One region of the Bacillus sp. ISL-75 genome, then DNA from elsewhere that is predicted to be linked to it. Evidence: riboswitches for the same ligand, from Rfam matches in the RefSeq annotation. Region 1 holds a riboswitch; each other region holds the start of a gene.
The links. Region 1 has a riboswitch for thiamine pyrophosphate ahead of tenA (thiaminase II). Riboswitches for the same ligand answer to the same signal wherever they lie in the genome.
Positions count from the first base shown of each region.

Region 2: it holds a riboswitch for thiamine pyrophosphate, as region 1 does, so the genes downstream of both, J7E63_RS26305 (thiamine phosphate synthase) here and tenA (thiaminase II) in region 1, are expected to answer to the same signal.
Region 3: it holds a riboswitch for thiamine pyrophosphate, as region 1 does, so the genes downstream of both, thiM (hydroxyethylthiazole kinase) here and tenA (thiaminase II) in region 1, are expected to answer to the same signal.
Region 4: it holds a riboswitch for thiamine pyrophosphate, as region 1 does, so the genes downstream of both, tenI (thiazole tautomerase TenI) here and tenA (thiaminase II) in region 1, are expected to answer to the same signal.

Region 1 is NZ_JAGGQX010000017.1:14,198-19,111, forward strand. It holds gene rbsK (ribokinase) at 1-471, shown strand, start outside; partial or broken gene J7E63_RS07295 (RbsD/FucU domain-containing protein) at 468-638, shown strand; partial or broken gene tnpA (IS200/IS605 family transposase) at 741-1,100, shown strand; TPP riboswitch at 1,622-1,725, shown strand; gene tenA (thiaminase II) at 1,839-2,522, shown strand; gene J7E63_RS07310 (ECF transporter S component) at 2,522-3,118, shown strand; gene J7E63_RS07315 (ABC transporter ATP-binding protein) at 3,096-4,667, shown strand; gene J7E63_RS07320 (energy-coupling factor transporter transmembrane component T family protein) at 4,664-4,914, shown strand, end outside.
Region 2 is NZ_JAGGQX010000075.1:110-5,023, forward strand. It holds gene J7E63_RS26295 (pyridoxamine 5'-phosphate oxidase family protein) at 183-881, shown strand; gene J7E63_RS26300 (VOC family protein) at 959-1,345, shown strand; gene J7E63_RS26305 (thiamine phosphate synthase) at 1,536-2,021, opposite strand; TPP riboswitch at 2,125-2,233, opposite strand; gene J7E63_RS26310 (IclR family transcriptional regulator) at 2,377-3,147, opposite strand; gene hxlB (6-phospho-3-hexuloisomerase) at 3,504-4,061, opposite strand; gene hxlA (3-hexulose-6-phosphate synthase) at 4,080-4,721, opposite strand; gene J7E63_RS26325 (winged helix-turn-helix transcriptional regulator) at 4,869-4,914, shown strand, end outside.
Region 3 is NZ_JAGGQX010000006.1:27,425-32,338, reverse strand. It holds gene dcuS (DcuS/MalK family sensor histidine kinase) at 1-1,108, shown strand, start outside; TPP riboswitch at 1,187-1,296, shown strand; gene thiM (hydroxyethylthiazole kinase) at 1,461-2,273, shown strand; gene thiD (bifunctional hydroxymethylpyrimidine kinase/phosphomethylpyrimidine kinase) at 2,289-3,107, shown strand; gene thiE (thiamine phosphate synthase) at 3,104-3,760, shown strand; gene thiW (energy coupling factor transporter S component ThiW) at 3,760-4,272, shown strand; gene J7E63_RS01905 (acetylornithine deacetylase) at 4,298-4,914, shown strand, end outside.
Region 4 is NZ_JAGGQX010000072.1:10,867-15,780, forward strand. It holds gene J7E63_RS26030 (thiazole biosynthesis adenylyltransferase ThiF) at 29-1,045, opposite strand; gene J7E63_RS26035 (thiazole synthase) at 1,042-1,809, opposite strand; gene thiS (sulfur carrier protein ThiS) at 1,811-2,014, opposite strand; gene thiO (glycine oxidase ThiO) at 2,025-3,164, opposite strand; gene tenI (thiazole tautomerase TenI) at 3,139-3,801, opposite strand; TPP riboswitch at 3,897-4,005, opposite strand; partial or broken gene J7E63_RS26055 (aldehyde dehydrogenase family protein) at 4,124-4,332, opposite strand; gene J7E63_RS26060 (FbpB family small basic protein) at 4,334-4,465, opposite strand; gene J7E63_RS29885 (CBO0543 family protein) at 4,755-4,914, opposite strand, start outside.

The DNA of each region.
Region 1 (4,914 bases):
AGTGTCGAAAAAGCAGTCGAGCTTGCCCACAAGCATCAGGTAAAGGTTGTCTTGAATCCTGCACCGATTCAGCCGCTTTCGGAGGAATTGCTAGAAAAGGTCGATTATCTTACTCCGAATGAGTATGAACAACAATTACTCTTTGATTCGGTCGAATGGACGGAGCAAGAGCGGCAAGCGATGCTAAAGAAATGTATTATTACCAGAGGTTCAAAGGGGATTACTTTTTTTCAAGAGGAAAAAGTGGAGATTCCTAGTTTTAAAGTAGATGTTGTGGATACGACGGGTGCAGGGGATTCCTTTAATGGTGGATTCGCGTATTCAATCAGTCAAGAGGCGTCTTTGGCGGAGGCCTGCCAGTTTGCGACGGCGGTTGCGGCCCTTTCGGTTACCAAGCTTGGAGCCCAAGGCGGCATGCCGACGATGGAAGAGGTTCAGACGTTTTTACGGGAAAGGAAGGAAGAATTATGAAGAAAAACGGCATATTAAATAGTCACATTTCCGAGGTCCTTTCAAGGCTTGGTCATACGGATACCATCGTGATTGCTGATTGCGGACTGCCAATCCCGGAAGAAACGATCCGAATTGACCAAAACAAACAACCGCAAGCCCCTTCATTTATGAATGGGGTTAGGTTGTTTATTTATTATATTTTTTAAGAACAAGTGTTCTTTTAAATTGGCATTAGTTGGAAATATTTGATATAATAAGGATATGAAAAGTCTAATTCAATATAAAAGAAAAGTAATAATAATGTAGTATATTCATGCAAATACAATGTGGTTTGGTGCCCTAAATATAGAAGAAGTGTATTGGTGGATGGAGTAGATGAAAGACTTAAATCTATTCTATTAGAGGTTGCAGAAGAGACAAAATCTGAAGTAATCGAAATGGAAATTATGCCAGATCATGTTCATCTACTTGTTGAATGTGATCCTCAATTTGGAATTAATAAACTAATAAGAATGATGAAAGGAAGAAGTTCTCGTTACTTATGCAGCGAATTCCCATGGTTAAAAAGTAGAATTCCTTCTCTATGGACCAATAGCTATTTTATTTCCACTGTTGGCGGAACCACGCTTGATGTTGTAAAACAGTAAATAGAAAATCAAAAAGGAGTGTAAAACCATGGCGTCATCAAAAGAAAGAACGCCCTCTTTTATCGCAACGATTCGATTAAGAACGAATGCTAAGGAAGGAAAGTTGCTTTTGATGTTATCTTAATTTTGTGCCTGTCACGCCCCGAAATTTGTCATAGATTGATAGGGTGTTAGAGGGGGAGAAGTGTTCACGCACTTCTCCTTTTTTTCTTTATTTTATGGCAAATGAGGGAGCTTGAGTGGGGAAATTTAGTTCCGGGGAGTAGTTTATCAGCGGATTTTTGGGAGATATCAGCGAATTGGGCCATTTTATCAGCGGAAGTCGAACTTTTATCAGCGTTTCTAGCGTTTTATCAGCGATTCTGTATCATTCTAGAAATTTACGACATTTTCTGGATAATAATTGGAAATACCTTCAAGTTTCTGTGCATCTATAATTCATTTGGTTTATTTTTATAATTAAGATTTTAATTGATTGACAAGATTAACCATCGAGTGTAGAGTGAAGGTTAAATTAATAGGAAGACCACTAGGGGAGCCGTTTTTTGGCTGAGACGAGAGTTATCTTGGACCCTTTGAACCTGATCTAGTTCATACTAGCGTAGGAAAGTGGAGTTCGTGTATGGATAGATATAATTATTCAGCCGCTCCATTTTTGGGGCGGTTTTTTCGTGCTTGAAAATTCAGCCGCCCCCTACTAGTGTCTTTCCATTAAAACCAATAAGGGGGCAAAATTTTATGAGTTTTTCAGCAGAGTTAAGAAAAGAAGCAGATCCTATTTTCGATGCAATTTTTGAACATCCTTTTGTGCAAGGGATAGCTAATGGGGAATTACAAAAGGAACAATTGATTCATTATGTTAAACAGGACTTTGAGTATTTGAATTCGTTTATTCGCATCTATGGTATAGCGGTTTCGAAGTGTGAGAATCGTGAAGAAATGGATATGTTTAATACGCAGATTTCTTTTATCTTAAACAGTGAAATCCATCCTCATAATAACTTTTGTCAAGTAGCTGGTGTTCCCTACGAGGAATTACAAGGATATCCGTTATCTCCCTCGGCTCTTCATTACACGCGTCATATGCTTACCGTTGCGCACGAAGGTACATTAGGGGAAATTTTAGCTGTGTTGTTGCCATGTCCGTGGACGTATTGGGAAATTGGGAAAAGATTATTAACGGAGGTCAATCCTGATCGTTCTCATCCCTTTTATGATTGGATCAGTTTTTATGGAAATCGTACCGATTCGATTACCACGAAATTTTGTGCCCGTCTTGATGAGTGGGCAAAGACAGCAACAGAGAGAGAAAAGGAAAAGATGAAGGATCATTTCTTAATCAGTTGTCAGCTGGAATATATGTTTTGGGATATGGCCTATAAACTTGAAGAATGGCCTGTGAAAATGGAGGTAGTGAAATGATGACTTGGAAAATGAAAGAAGTCGTTCTTGCTGTGATTCTAGCGGTCGCTTGTGGAGTGATCTATTTAGGATGGTCGACGCTTTGGATTCCCATTTCCGCTCTTGTCGGACCGGTGGGTGCAGGTTTTATGTTTGGAATTTGGGTGATTGCTAGTCCAATAGTGGCGTATATTATTCAAAAACCGGGAGCAGCGCTTATTGCAGAGGTTGCAGCGGCCGCAGTAGAGTTATTAACTGGAAGTCATTTTGGTTTGTCTGCCCTTTTAGTAGGTGTTTTTCAAGGGATTGGTGCAGAAATCGCATTCGCAATATTCGGATATAAACGTTATAACCTATTTACTTTAATGCTATCAGGGGCTTTTGCTGCGATTGGCAGCATGATTTATAACTTAATCGCCAACGGTTTAGGTTATTACTCGATGAAAGTATTTTTTACAACATTAGGAATTCATGTTATCAGCGGAATAATTCTCGGTGGACTGTTAGCGAAGGTCATTGTTGATGCACTTGCAAAAACAGGTGTGTTAGAACAATATGAACTGATGAAGGAAAAAAGGAAAAGGGAAAACGTCGATGGACATGTTTCTGGGATGTAAGGATCTTTCGATTCGATTTTATAATCGCTCTGAAAAAATACTCAGTCATATTACTTTATCCATCAATCAAGGCGAGAAAGTATTAATATTAGGGCCTAGTGGGAGCGGGAAATCGACGTTGATTTCCGCTCTTTCAGGTATTATCCCTGAGCATTTGGAGGCAGAGGTAAGTGGCGAAGTATTCTGCAGGAAAGATGCCGGTGTGATGTTTCAAGATCCTGATTCGCAATTTTGCATGCTTCATGTCGATGAAGAAATTGCGTTTAGTCTCGAAAACCGATCGATTCCGCGCAACGAAATGGACCCCATCATAGCTGAGTTGATGGATAAAGTAGGGCTGATGGTCGATAAGAAAACACCCATTGAAACTCTTTCAGGTGGGATGAAACAACGATTGGCGTTAGCTTGTTTACTGGCATTAGAACCAGAAGTCATCTTCTTTGATGAACCAACAGCCCAGCTAGATCCTGCAGGCCGGAATGAGATATTTGTTTTATTGAATCAATTAGCCCAAAAGACAAACCATACGATGGTATTTGTCGAACATGTCCTAGATGGCTGCATCGAATGGATGGATCGAGTCATTATCCTGAATGAGTATGGGAGTATTATCGGAGATGGTCAGCCGAAAGAAATGCTCCTGAATTTTAAAAATGAAATGAAAGAAGCGGGTATTTGGCGCCCTAAGTTGTTTCCAGAAAAGTGGGAGGAAGTGGTTCGAAATGACGCGCATCCTCTTTCTATTAAACTTGCTAATCTGAAAAAAACCAAACCGCTCAAGGATGGCGAGATTTTACTCCGCACCGAACATGTTGAAATTGGCTATGGGAAGAAGACCATCGTGAGCGATATTGATATAAAAATTCATAAAGGGGAATGGATTTCCATCGTCGGAGAAAATGGAAGCGGGAAAAGTACCTTCTTAAAAAGTCTGATCCGATTGGAGCCTATTAAAAAAGGGGAAATTTACTTTCAAGATAAGGAACTAAAAAAATGGTCCGAACGAGAATTATATGAAAAAGCAGGCTTTGTTTTTCAAAATCCAGAGCTTCAATTCATTACGGATACTGTCTTTGAGGAAGTTGCCTTTGGCGGCCGGCAACGAAATTGGCCCGAAGAGCTGATTCATACCAAAACCAACCAATTGTTAGAGGAGTTTGGATTGGAATCGCATCAAAATGCTCATCCATTTACCCTAAGTCTAGGACAAAAACGGCGGTTAAGTGTGGCGACGATGTTATTGTTTGATCAAGATTTATTATTGCTTGATGAACCAACATTCGGTCAGGATGAAAAAACAGCAAACGAACTGATTCAACGCTTAAAGGAGCGGCAGGACCAGGGAACAACGATTGTCATGGTCACCCACGATATGGATTTGGTGGATGGTTATTCTGATAAGGTCATTCTCTTTAACAAAGGAAAAGTAACTTATCAAGGGACCCCCTATGGGTTATTTTCTGATTCAAATATTTTCTGTGAAAGTGCGTTAATTCCCCCCCTCCATTACCAGTTGATGCATGCACGAAAGAAGGGTGTTTTGGTATGAAGGCTAACGATTCATTCCTAGCGACTCTCAATCCTGCTTGTAAACTGCTTTCTCATATGATCGTTATGTTTCTTCTAATGGCGATCTCTAATCCAATGGTGACTTTTTTGATCTGGTTACTTGCTGTATTGATCGGTATTTTTTTAGGCGGATGGAGAATGACTTACCTTCTGAAAAGGCTTCTGCCTTATTTAGGTTTTTTCATTCTTGTATTTTGGATGATGGCCGCGTTTGGAGAAGGGGAAGA
Region 2 (4,914 bases), on a different contig from region 1:
TTAATGTATAGGGCCAGATTGTGGAACAATACCATTTAGGAAATTAGGATCTCTATGTTAATCTAGAAGAGATTGTGAAAATTCATACTTAAACGATCGAACAAGGTGAGTGGGAGAAATGAATAATAACCTAGCATTTATGTGTTAAGATAATGCAGAATTAAAGAGAGGGTTGAAAGACAATGTCAAGAGGAGAACATCTACTACAAGAACAACATGGAACAACAAAGAAGGCTTCCTCTTTCTATGAAAATCAAATGCTTAATTACCTAAATGATAAGATGACAGAGTTTATATCTAACCAAAGTATGATGTTTATAGCAACATCTGATTCAAGGGGTAACTGTGACTCCTCTTTTAGAGCTGGCTCAATAGGTTTTGTACGGGTTATTGATGATAAAACATTAATATATCCTGGATATAAGGGGAATGGTGTTATGGCAAGTTTAGGGAACATTATTGAAAATCCCCATATCGGATTAATGTTTATAGATTTTTTTGAGTATTGCATTGGGTTACATGTTAATGGTAAAGCTTCTATTCTAGAGAATGGACAATTATCATCACTAAAAATGACAGAAAAGATAAAGAAGGATATTAAAGAAAAAGAAGGAAATAGACCCGAACGTTGGGTTCTTATCAAAGTTGATGAAGCCTATATTCACTGTTCAAAACATATCCCAAAACTAGAAAAGATGGACAAAAAAATATATTGGGGAACTGATGATGAAAAACAAAAGGGGGGAATTTCTTTAAAGCAAAACAAAGTAAAGAAGATTAAAAATAATATTCATTTATCGGGCGCAATTCTGAAACAAGAATTGTGCTTTTTCTTTATGTTTAGGGCCATTTTCTTGAATAAGAGAAGGGATTATTCGTAAGTAAATTGAAGTTAATCAGAAGATGTTATTTAGTTTAACATCGGGACGTACTACTCAACATTAAGGAGGGGTTTGAATTGAAGTTATTACAAATTAGACTGTTGGTTAATGATTTTAAAAAAAGCTCCAATTTTTACAAAGATTTATTAGGACTTCCAATAAGTTGGTATGAAGAAGAAATGGAATATGCACTTTTCAATAATGGAGAAATGAAAATCGAGCTTTTATCCCGAAAAGCCATGGAAGAAGTGGTCGGAGAGGAAAATAAATTTTTAGAAGGGGAATCTCAATCAAAATTTCTACTTCAATTTGAAGTAGAAGATGTTGATAAGACTTATAACCGTTTAAGAGAAAATGGGATTGAATTTATTACTAAACCACACGATCGTAAAGAATGGAGATCACGTATTGCACATTTTCGAGACCCAGATAGGAACCTTATTGAAATATATAAAATGCTGTAATTAATTAGGGATTTTTCAAAACTTATAGTAACTCCGCTTCAATTTATTCGAACGGAGTTATTTGTGTTGCTACCGATACGAATTACTAGAATAATTTTATACGAGAAAAAGGAGGAATTAACGTGAGAATAAAAATTGAAGAATATGAACTTCCCCATATAAAGAAGCTGTTGTCTATCAAATCTGGGAATTAGTGAAGGAGTCCGTGGCTATGGTACAACAACTCAGGAACCTCCATGGGAACAGAAATTGCCTTTGTCCATCCTGGTTTAGATTGGGAAGGGTAGACGTGGCCGAACAACACGTAATCCGTACCGTCCTGGAGAGCTTTTTCACCTTCATGATAAGAGTGAATGGAACTTCCCACCCTTAACTCCGGAAACGCTTTTTTTACTATTGCTGACTCTAAACTATGAAAGGCTAATTGGACCCCTGACACCCTTGTAGCGAAAGCGACATCCCCCCGGTCATTAATGATTATTTTTGATAGGGGGATATCTTTGGAAAGCAAATCCACCGCTTGAAAAAGTTCCCTTGCTGTTTTTTGCTTTTCCCGTAAGTGAATCGACGTTACATAGGGGTGTATATCGATTAAAATCTCCCGTAACTGCTCGATTGGCATCTTACCGTTTGAAATAATATGTAACTCTTTAGCTTTCGTTAAAATTCGCGTCACCCCTTAAAAAATTTCGCTAATTGAAACAAGTGAAAAACAAAAAAAACACTTTCCATGTAAGAAAGTGGTTTGATAATTTGAAATGATATGCGTGCGCACTCAAATATCCCGTTTTCCACTTCCCTACGCTGGTATTAACCAGATCAGGTTCATAGAGTCCCGAAGTAGCACTTCAATCTCAGCCCTTTAAAAAGGCACCTCTAGAGGATTTGTTTTCTATATTAATTTGTAATAATTACCTGCATGTATAATACTATCACCATTGTAAGAAATGTCGAATAATTATTAATACCTTAGATGAATAGTAGATAAGTATGACTGACTATTTATTAAAAAATTCGTTTTTAGAACAATATTATCTTAAAGCTTTTATCATGCCTATTCTCCATCCTAGTTCTTCTGAAATGGCATTTGCATATTTTAAAAGTGAATCAATTATTTTATTCAATTGATTATTTTGACTTGCCGAATTGATAGATAGACTAATGGATGCAGCTACAGTGTTATCCCATGAAAAAATTGGAGCTGCAATATTTGTTAGTCCCGTAGTCTTTTCACCAGGTGTTATGGAAAAACCATGTTGTTTGATTAATCTTAATTCTTCTTCTAAATCAGTCCTGTCCTTAACTATATCCTTTTCAGTTAGTTCTGTGATAATTTTGTCCCTCAGCCTAAAACTTAAATTAGCTAAAATCACCTTGTTGGCGGCATCAATGGATAGAGGTAGACGTATACACTCCACACCTGTATTAAAATTATAGATGGGATTTACTGAATTAACAGATTCGATTACTACCCCTTCGGATCCTTCAGCGATTGACAATCTCACATTTTCTTTCGTTTCATTCGATAATTTGATTAAAAAAGGTAAAGAAGCATTACGAACGGACATGTTTTCTCTAATGGAGAAACCTAATTCCATTATTTTAGTCCCGAGACGAAATCTTCGTGTTTCTCTATCTTGAACAACAAAGCCAACTTCGCACAAACAGTTAAGTAATCTGTGTACCGTCTGTACCGGGATCTTTAATTCTCGGCTTATTTCGGTTGTACTCCAATCTTCTTTTTCGCCATTTGGCTCTAATAGAGTTAGAAGCAACATTGATTTATGTATTACTCCGGACATTCCAATCATCCTCCTGTGTAGCAACTTTTACACAATCATAATAGTAAAATCCTTTGACAATATTTTGAATAGTTATGTAACATAATTTAACAACCATTTTTTATTGATGTAAAACAACTTCCCAAAAAATAACCCAAAAATTATAATTTTTGTTGTAAAAAATCTGGAGATAGACAAAGGGGAAATAGATTCAGACTGGATGTCAGGGGAATGAAGTAGCTTTCCTTCCCGAATGTAAGGTAAAAGTCCTACCGCCATTCTATAAAGTAGAACTACTAACAAACAAACAAAGAAAGAGGAGGTGAGCCCCTTATCTTTCTTTGTAGTGTTAAGTTACTATAGAAAATACTATAATATTATTCTAGATTTGCATGTCTACTAAACATAGTTGTCGAATCTAAATGCTTAATATCCATATATCTTAGGATTAAAGCATCAAAAAATAATAATAACGTTTGTTCAAACAGGGAACCCATCGGCTGAATCGTGTGATATTGACTGGTTTCTTTATCTTTCGGTGAGCCAGGTATCTGAACAGTCATGTCAACTAGCTTGCCAATGGTAGAATCAGGAGAAATCGTTACAAGCGCTACCTTAGCTCCAATGTTATTCGCTTTTTCTGCCATGGAAACCAATCCTCTCGTTTCACCGGAACCAGAGCAGATGATGAGTAAATCCCTATTTCCGATATTTGGAGTCACCGTTTCTCCGACTACATAGGCATCAATCCCCATGTGCATCATTCGCATGGCAAAGGACTTGGCCATTAGTCCGGATCTTCCTGCACCAGCTACAAAGACTTTTGATGATGTTGATATAGAATTGACTAATTGTTCGGCTTCAAAATCAGATATTTGAAGGGAAGAATAAGTAAGCTCTTCAATCACCTTTGTTAAATAGTAAGTGGTTTCCATTGCAATGACATCCTTACCTTAAACAAGTGCTTCTTGTTTAATTAGTTTCTGCATTTCGGAAGCAACAACTTTTTTATCTTTTTGACCAGTGATGCCACCTCCTACGATAATTAAGTCTGGTTGTGCCTCAATCACTTCTGGAAGTGTCTCTAATTTAATTCCACCTGCAACAGCGGTCTTTGCATTTTTAACGACACGTTTAATTGTTCTCAACTGTTCAAATGAATTTTCACCTGCAGCTTGAAGGTCATATCCAGTATGAACACATATGTAGTCAACACCGAGGGCATCGACCTCTTTTGCGCGCTGTTCAATATCTTTAACATTAATCATATCTACCAGAATTTTTGATCCTTGTTTCTTTGCTTCTTCTACCGCACCAATAATGGTTGCGTCATCTGTCGCCCCTAAAACCGTGACGATCCCCGCTCCTGCTTCGGATGCTTTCATCACTTCGTATCCACCAGCGTCCATCACTTTCAAATCGGCAAGAACAACTAAAGAGGGGAAAGCTTCTTTAATTGCTTTTACGGCATGAAGTCCTTCATTAATCACAACTGGAGTTCCAATCTCTACAATATCAATGTAGTCCTGAACCTCGTTTACTACTTGTTTTGCCTCTTCAATATTGACCAAATCTAGTGCTAATTGTAATTCCATGTTTATTCCTCCTAATAAATGTATTGAGTTTTCTTACAATTTCAATTATATTTTAAATATTCTAAAAAAAAAGTACGCACTTTAAAATCATATAGTGTAGAAAAATATACCGTAGGTTTAGAGTGTATTTAAAATGGGGTGAGGATATTGAGTCGTTTTGATGAAAAAACGTTTAACTGTGAAAAGGAATTAA
Region 3 (4,914 bases), on a different contig from region 1:
TAATCAGGCGATCGAACAAAGTAGGAAAATTATTTTGATCGGTGTGGGAGTAGGAATTCTAGTTGGGATTCTAGGAGCCCTTTTTCTAGCTAGAAAAATCAAAGCGATTCTTTTTGGACTTGAGCCGAGTGAGATGGCAAAATTGGTTGAGGAACGTAGTGCGATGCTCCAATCCACAAAGGAAGGAATTTTGGCAGTTGACCAGGATGCGTTTACCACTCTTGTAAATAATGAGGGGATCCGACTTCTTCAAAAAGCTGGCATTCATGGGTCCTTTTTAGGAAGAAAAGTGGATGACTACATGCCAAATTCTATGCTATCTTCTGTTCTAGAAACGGGGGAATCTCAATTAGACCAAGAACAAGAAATCAATCATATTACCATTTTAACCAATCGGGTTCCGGTGGTTGTCAAAGGAAAGATTGTCGGTGCGATTGCTACATTCAGAGAAAAAACCGAAATCAAGCAATTAGCTGAACAATTAACCGGTGTAAAGCTATACGCGGAAGCACTGAGAACCCAGTCACATGAATTCATGAATAAACTGCATGTAATATCAGGTTTAATTCATATGAAAGACTATCAAATGGTCTCGTCATATATTACCAAAATTGTCGATCACCAACAAACTGAAGTAGAATTTGTTGTCAGTCGTTTTAAAGATCCTGTTTTAGCAGGTTTTATTTTAGGAAAACTTAGCTTCGCTAGGGAAAATGGATGTGAATTAATCATTGATGGGGAAGGAAGTCTACCTGAACCACAGCAGCAGGAAATAACCCATGAAGTGGTAACGATTCTCGGGAATTTAATCGATAATGCACTAGATGCTGTTGCGGACCGTCCACATAAAAAAGTTACCTTAAGGTTTGACTTTTACGATGAAGTCCTAGCGTTGGAGGTCCATGATACAGGACAAGGAATCGATGAGGATGTAAGACATCGCTTATTTATCAAAGGGTATTCTACCAAGGGTGAAAATCGGGGAATCGGTTTATCATTGGTGCAGAGAAGCTTGGAAAAATTAAATGGACAGATAGAAATTCATTCCCAAAAAGATAAAGGGACAACATTTATTGTTACTTTCCCATATAAAAGCAAACAACAATAATAATGTTATGTTAACTGGTACTTTTTCCTTTACATTCTAGTACCATAGGAATATTATGTAGTTAATTAAATAAAGTATTAGATCTACTAGGGGTGCCCTGTAAACAGGCTGAGAGAAAATGGTGAAATTTTCAACCCTTCGGACCTGATCTGGATAATACCAGCGTAGGAAAGTAGCCAAGTGAATGTTAATTATTTCTTTGACTAACTAACCAGGTCCTTTTATGGATCTGGTTTTTTTATTTTGGCTGTTTAAAGGTCATTGTTTATTTTTAAAGCTAATTTGATGGAGCGGAAATCATCGGCCAAGTTTAACCGAACCTTTATTTTAAATAAGAAACGGGGAAATTGAGATGGAAAAAAACAGTTTGTATGAAACGTTGGAAGAAGTTAGAAAGGTTAACCCGCTTGTACATAATATTACTAATGTTGTCGTCACAAATTTTACAGCAAATGGGCTCCTTGCCCTTGGTGCCTCACCGGTTATGGCATATGCAGTTGAGGAAGTCGCAGATATGGCCAAGATTGCAAGTTCATTAGTATTGAACATTGGAACATTAAACCCACAGACAGTAGAATCGATGATCATTGCCGGAAAAGCGGCCAATGAATCCGGTGTTCCCGTCATTTTTGACCCGGTTGGTGCGGGGGCTACTCGATATCGAACCGAAACCGCGCAACGAATTATGAACGAGGTAAAAGTCTCTGTGATTAGAGGAAACGCAGCCGAAATTGCCAATGTGGTTGGTGAAAAGTGGGAAATCAAGGGCGTCGATGCTGGGGATGTAAAAGGAAATATCATTGAACTAGCTATTACTTCAGCACAAAAATTGAATGGACTTGTCGTCATCACTGGAAAAGAGGATGTCGTATCGGATGGGAAAACAACCTATGTCGTGTCAAATGGACATCCAATTTTAACGAAGGTGACAGGCACTGGCTGTTTATTAACCTCTGTGATTGGAGCGTTTGCAGGAGTGGAGAAGGACCTGCTTCAAGCTTCAGTGGCTGCTTTAACGTATTATGGAATCGCGGCAGAGAAGGCAGCAGCAAAAACAGTTGAAATGGGACCTGGAAGTTTCCAAATCGAATTCTTAAACCAATTAACTTTAGTTTCTTCCGAAGATATCATTTCACATGCTTCTGTTAAAAAATTCAATCGATAACTGGGGGTAATTTAAATGAAAAAAGCATTAACAATCGCTGGTTCTGATAGCGGCGGTGGAGCAGGAATTCAAGCGGATTTAAAGACATTTCAGGAACTAGATGTTTTCGGGATGTCGGCATTGACTGCAGTAACGGCCCAAAATACATTAGGCGTCCATGCTGTCTATCCAATGACGGCTGAGGCAGTCGTAAAACAGATCGAAGCGATCGGCGAAGATATCGGTACGGATGCGGTGAAAACAGGCATGCTTTTTAATGCTGAAATCATCGAGGCCGTCGCTGCACAGCTTAGAAATTATCAATGGCAAAATATTGTTGTCGATCCAGTCATGATTGCTAAAGGTGGCGCTTCCTTGTTGCAAATGGAAGCCATTTCTGCCATGAAAAAATACTTATTGCCGCTAGCAACGGTAATCACCCCGAATATTCCAGAAGCGGAAGTACTAACGGGTATGTCGATTCTGACTGTGGAGGATAAACTGGAGTCTGCTAAAAAACTACATTCGTTAGGCGCAAAAAATGTCGTGATTAAGGGCGGCCATGATGAAAATGAGTCTGAATCCACTGATTTATTATTTGATGGAAAGGAATTTTACTACTTTACCAGCAAGAGAATTCAGACAAAGAACACACATGGAACCGGTTGTACTTTTTCCGCAGTAATTACTGCTGAACTAGCAAAAGGGGAAACTCTATATGAAGCAGTATGTAAAGCAAAGGATTTTATTCAGGCGGCAATTGAGAACCATTTGGAGATCGGGCAGGGACACGGGCCAACTAACCATTGGGCTTATCGAAAAAGAAAAAGCGCTAAGGAGCTGGCTGAATTATGAAAAATTTACGAGCGGCTTTAAGTGTTTATTTTATCATGGGCAGCACCAACTGTTTAAAGGATCCAGTCGAAGTTTTAAAAGAGGCGATTGCCGGAGGGATTACACTTTTTCAATATCGAGAAAAGGGTGACGGCGCGTTAACTGGAGCTGACAAATATGCACTCGCGAAAGAACTCCAAGCCATTTGCAGAGCACATCATATCCCTTTCATTGTTAATGACGATATCGAGTTGGCTTTGGCAATTGATGCGGATGGTGTACATATCGGACAAGAGGATGAATCGGTGTACGCAGTTCGGGAAAAGATCGGCGATAAGAGAATCCTTGGGGTTTCCGTCCATTCAACGGAAGAAGCAATGACAGCAATAAGCGGTGGTGCTGACTATTTTGGCATTGGCCCTGTTTTTCCGACAAAAACAAAGTTGGATGCCAAACCATCACGGGGAACAATACTGATCGAAAAATTGCGAAAAGATGGCATTGATATTCCGATTGTTGGGATCGGAGGGATCACGGTAGTAAACGCTCAATCGGTAGTGGAAGCTGGGGCAGATGGGGTTTCCGTTATTACGGCCATAAGCCATGCAGAATCACCAATCGAAGCAGCCAGGGCGTTAAGAAGTAGTGTCGGTATTAAAGGAGAAGTATTCTAGTGAACAAAACACATAAACTGACGTTAACTGCGATGATGATAGCGATCGGTACCATTTCAAGCAATCTGTTCTATATACCGATTGGATTTACAAAGGTCTTCCCGGTTCAGCACTTTTTGAACGTTTTATCAGCCGTTCTTTTAGGACCTTATTATGCTGTAGCTCAAGCCTTTTGTGTATCCCTGTTAAGAAACCTGATGGGAACTGGTTCGATTTTTGCCTTTCCTGGAAGTATGGTTGGAGCTTTACTGGCCTCGCTATTATTTTTGAAAACTAGAAAGATCTATCTTGCTTTTATCGGAGAAGTAATTGGAACGGGTATCATTGGGGCACTGCTTTCTTACCCAATCGCTACTCTTTTTCTCGGTCAAAAGGCAACATTATTTGGGTTTATTCCATTATTTATATTTAGCTCGTTTGCTGGAGCGCTGATTGGATTTATTATTTTAACCGTATTTTTAAGAAAGAAAGTTTTGATTGTTAGTGAAAATGATACCACTATCAGGAACTAATCATCGATAGTAAGGGAGTGAACAAATGAAAGAGGATCTGCTTGAAAAAATCGCACAAGAAGTAGAAGCAAGAGAAGCGGAATTAATCGAATTGTTGACCACACTTATCGCGTTTCCAACCGTTAGTCCTCCTGCACGGAATACAAATGATGTCCAGGAATTTATAAAAGGGTATTTAGAAAACATGGGATTTTCCACAGATAAGTGGGATGTCTATCCCGGAGATCCGAATGTGGTTGGCAATTTACCTGGTGAATCTTCTGATCAATATAATAGTTTGATTGTAAATGGTCATGTGGATGTCGCGGAAGTTGGGGATAATACAGAATGGGATTATTCTCCGTTTTCTGCCTATCGCAAAGATTCCTACATATATGGACGTGGTGTGGCCGATATGAAAGGTGGAATTGCGGCATCACTAATCGCTATTAAACTTTTAAAAGATCTGGGTATCCCGCTCAAAGGTGATCTCCAATTTCAATCTGTTATCGGTGAAGAAGTTGGAGAGGCTGGGACGCTGGCGTGCATTGAGAGGGGTTATACCGCTGACTATGCAGTAGTGGTTGATACAAGTGATTTACATATTCAAGGACAAGGCGGAGTCATAACTGGATGGATTACCATTCAAAGCAAAGAAACTTT
Region 4 (4,914 bases), on a different contig from region 1:
GGAAAGACTTCATCGCAAGTGGTTGTCATTACCCTAAGTATCGATGGTATAGTGCCTTTGCTTCGGAAATATCCTTGGTTCCGTGGACTAACACCCTTCCGTCTTTAAAAATGACTAATCGGTGCGGATCCACTGTATAAGATAATAGATACGGATTTCGCTGTACTGTTCCCCCTTGATTGGCCAATAATTTTTCTAACGCTACTAAGTCACGCAAGGCGGGAAGCGCAGGACGTATCTGAACAGAATCTCTTCCACAGAGGACAGCTGTCTTGGTTTGATTTTCAAAAGCTAAATAGGGGAAGGATCGTTCTTTCCCACAGGTTGGACAATCTTCTTTTTTCAATTTATCTACCTGGATCGTACTATGTTGATTTTTCCACAAGTCAAAAGACACGAGTTTGTTCCGCAGCGAATCCGCATCCCCGACCAAAATTTTCAAGGCTTCACTTATTTGATACGCAACGACCATGTTCACAGCTGGACTTATAATTCCAGCTGTGTCACAGGTTAATCCGCCTAGCGGAACGGTTTCAAGTAAACAAGAAAGGCAAGGTGTTTTTTCTGGAATAATCGTGTAGGATATTCCGTAGCTTCCCACGCATGCCCCATAAATCCAAGGGATGCCCACCTTTTGTGCTACATCATTCATGATCATTCTTGTTTCGAAATTATCGGTTGCATCAATCATCAGATCCACATTTTGAGCCCAGTCAAGAAGCTCGGTGACGGAGGCATCACCAATGATTGCTTCAATCAGCACCGAAGAGTTAATCGCTGTTAAGCGGTTTTGGGCTGCGATGACTTTGGGAATTCGGTTTTTGGCATCTTCTTCAGCATAGAGCTGCTGTCGCTGTAAATTCGACCATTCGACATAATCACGATCCACAATGGTTAGTTTCCCTACTCCAGCACGGACAAGTGCCTCGGCACTTCCTGAACCGAGTGCTCCCATTCCGATGATGAGTACATGTTTCGTAGAAATTAGCTGCTGCCCGTCTTTCCCAATCGGTGAAAATAGTTCTTGTCGTGAGTAACGATTCACCCGATACTCATTCCTTCCTTGGGACTGCTTGCTGTCGCATATCTCTTTTTCTCGATTCGGCCGGCTTCAAAGCCTAATCGTCCCGCTTCGATCGCTAAACTCATGGCTCGAGCCATTTTGACGGGATCGTTTGCTGCTGAAACAGCCGTATTTAATAACACCCCATCAGCTCCTAATTCCATTGCCAATGCTGCATCAGCTGGGGAGCCAATACCAGCATCCACAATCACAGGTACGACAGCTTGCTCGATAATAAAGCCTAGGTTAACAGGATTGATGATCCCTTGACCGGAACCAATTGGCGAGGCCCCTGGCATGACCGCATGACAGCCCACTTCTTGGAGCTTTCGAGCTAAAACCACGTCATCGGATGTATAGGGGAGGACAATAAATCCTTCTTTCACTAATTCTTCCGTTGCTTTAAGGGTTTCAATCGGGTCAGGAAGCAAGGTATGATCGCAGCCAATCACTTCCACTTTAATCATATCGCATAGTCCTGAAGCTTTCGCTAGTTTTGCGATCCGGACCGCCTCTGCGGCTGTTTTTGCTCCAGCAGTATTAGGCAGAAGCTTATATTTTTGAGTGTCGAGCTGTTCTAAAAAATTGGGCTGGCTTGGTTCAAAAATATTCATACGTCTCACCGCAAACGTGAGGATTTCAGCTTTCGACACTTCCACTGCTGCCTTTTGGATTTCAAAGCTTGGATACTTTCCCGTACCAAGTAACAAACGAGATTGAAAGGATAATGAACCTATTTTTAACATGTCAACCGCCTCCTACAAAATGGACTATTTCGATTCGATCTTTATCTGATATTCTCGTACTTTGGTGCTCTAACCTGGTTAATATTTCACCGTTTACTTCCACAACAACGACCTTATCTTGGATGTCATAATGATTGAGAACATCTGAAACAGATACGATATGGTCTGGTAATTGGATCCACTCGCCATTTACTACTACCTCCATGGTTTTCCTCCTAACTAACCGTTTCTTTGTGCCGTTCTAGGTGAAAAGCAGAGAGTAGTTCCTGATCTAGTAATCTACCTGACACTAGGTCCGCAACTAGTTCCCCTGTAATCGGGCTTAATAAAATCCCATTTCGAAAATGGCCTGCTGCCACGAACAACCCACGCCAGCTTGGATGTTCGCCCATATATGGGATTCCATCGCCTGTCTGCGGTCTGACTCCAGCCCATACCCGCTCCCATGCTGCCTCCTTAATCTGTGGAACTAATTGAGTCGCTCTTTCAATCAATGTAGCAATCCCCTCAGGAGTTACCTTAGTATCAAAGGTATTTTCAATCACAGTCGCACCTATATAAATTTCCCCATTTCGTTTGGGTACTAAATAACAACGTTTGTCGGAGAAAATGGTCGCGTTGATGATCGGCTTTTCTGTTCTAATCGAAAAGCATTCTCCTTTAACCGGATACACAGGAATATCGATTCCTGATTCTTGCATTAATTTCGCCGCCCAAGCTCCAGTGGCAACAACCACCTGTTCACAATGGATGACGCCCTTGCTGGTGGTTACCCCTTTAACTTGACCGTTTTCATAGACAAAAGACAGAACCTCCGTCTCTTCATATATTTTGGCACCAAAATGTTCCGCGGACTTTACAAAGGCTTGTGTTAACTTTGCTGGTTGCACATGCCCATCCTGAGGGAGATACATCCCTCCAGCTACACTTGGTGAAAGAGATGGTTCCAGCACACAAACTTCCGTTGCATCGAGCCAGGTTATTGTTGGATCCCATTTTTTTTGGAAGGTGACTTGTTTTTTTACTTCAATCGCTATTTCTTCGGTTTCGGCAATTTTCACCATTCCTTTATTCACATACTCAATATCAATTCCCGTATATTCAAATAACTCACTTGCGAGCGTTGAAAACATCGCTTGACTTTTTAAAGCTAGCTGGAATAAAGGACCGTCTTGTTCAAGCTCTGCTTGTGCTGCTAACATTCCGGCAGCCGCACTGGACGCTTGGCAAGCGACTCGTTCCTTCTCAATTATGACGACTTTTCTTCCCCTTTTTGCGAGCTGATAGGCAATCGAGGACCCGATAATTCCTCCTCCGATAATGGCCACATCAAATGAATTTTCCACTTTGTTCATCTCCATTTAATACATTTAGGTAAGCCTTAACTGCTGCTAATGGATCGTGAGCATCTAAAACTCCTGACATGACTGCGATCCCTTTTGACCCTGCTTGAAGTACCTGCCCCGTATTTTCAGGTGTGATCCCGCCGATGGCTATTACCGGGATGTCTAATTGGGTGAGCCTTGCTAATTCCTCTAGTCCTTTTGGGGTCTTACCCGGTTTTGATTGTGAAGGAAAGACATGGCCATATAGCACGTAATCAGCACCATTCTCTTTTGCTTGTTGTCCTTCCTCGTAGGAGTGGATGGAGTTCCCGAGCAAAAGCTGAGGAAAATTTTCTTTCACAAGCGCTGCATCTAAACTATGGAAGGCTAATTGAACTCCTCTAGCCCTTGTAACGTAGGCAACATCGACTCGGTCATTAATGATAATCTTTGATAGTGGGATGTTTTCATTTGTTAACCGTTGGACGGCTTGGAAAAGTTCCTTGGCTGTTTTTTGTTTTTCCCGCAAATGAATCGCGGTTATATATGGATGAATTTCGCTTACAATTTCACATAACTGTTCGATTGGCATTCTCCCATTGGAGATAATATGTAACTCTTTATCTTTTACACTAGTTGAAATACCCGTTCCCCCTTTTAAGCAGATTCCGAAGTTCGAAGGCCTAAAGTGAAAAACAAAAAACCACTTTCTTTAGGTAAGAAAGTGGTCGAAAATTCGAAATAGAAACATACGTTCTTCAAATATCCCGTTTTCCACTTCCCTACGCTGGTATTACCCAGATCAGGTTCATAGAGTCCCGAAGTAGTACTTCAATCTCAGCCCTTTAAAAAGGCACCTCTAGCGGAATTGCGTCATTTATTTAATTGTCATGTAATGATTTCCCTGCATGGATAATGTTAACACTTCAGGCAGAAATGTCAAATGTTTTTCTTTTTCAAAATTGAACGTGCATACTTGTCTGTTAGATTGCTGAAGTAAATTTACTTTTTATCGCCCCTTCAACTGCTAAATCAATGTCGGCATCATCAAATATATAAATGGTGCATGACCTCCCATCTCCATTGAAACACACTTAAGTGTATCTGCAGATTGTTTCACAAGTACCTTACCTACCTCTGTTGAACCGGTAAAAGTAATTTTTCGAACAGCTTCGCTTGCCATAAAAAAACTAGCTATATTAAGCTAGCTTTTTAACCTCATGGCGTTTTTCTATACGCTTTTCAATTTTTTCGATTGCTTGTTTATCTTTAAGTAATTCTTGCTTATTCTCTTTTATTAACTCTTCAAATGATTTTTTATGCTTACGCATTATAACACTCTTTTCTTTTTTAGATCGGTCTATTATAACATATCTGAATAATAAAACAATTCTGTTAGTTAAAAATAATAGAAAAATTAATTAGAATATTATTTTTCCTAATTAATTACCGACTAGCATAATTATATAAATTAAAGATGAATATATAATACACCCGCAAATTAACCCATAATATTCTACTTTCTTATTGAACAAACCTGCCATTTAACTGATTAAAGACCAAGAAAAATGGACTGTTGAAACAGTCCATCATTGTTCAATTCTTGCGCCCTATTCTTCCTTAAATATATCTTTCATTCCTGTTTATCAATTGCATAAGGAAACGGATGAACATCATTAGAAGGAAGGTGCTTATAAATGTGTATATCCATGTCCATGTATGGTATTTAATTAATTCGGTATATCTTTCAAAAAAAAACTCAATTATCGTTAAAACAGTG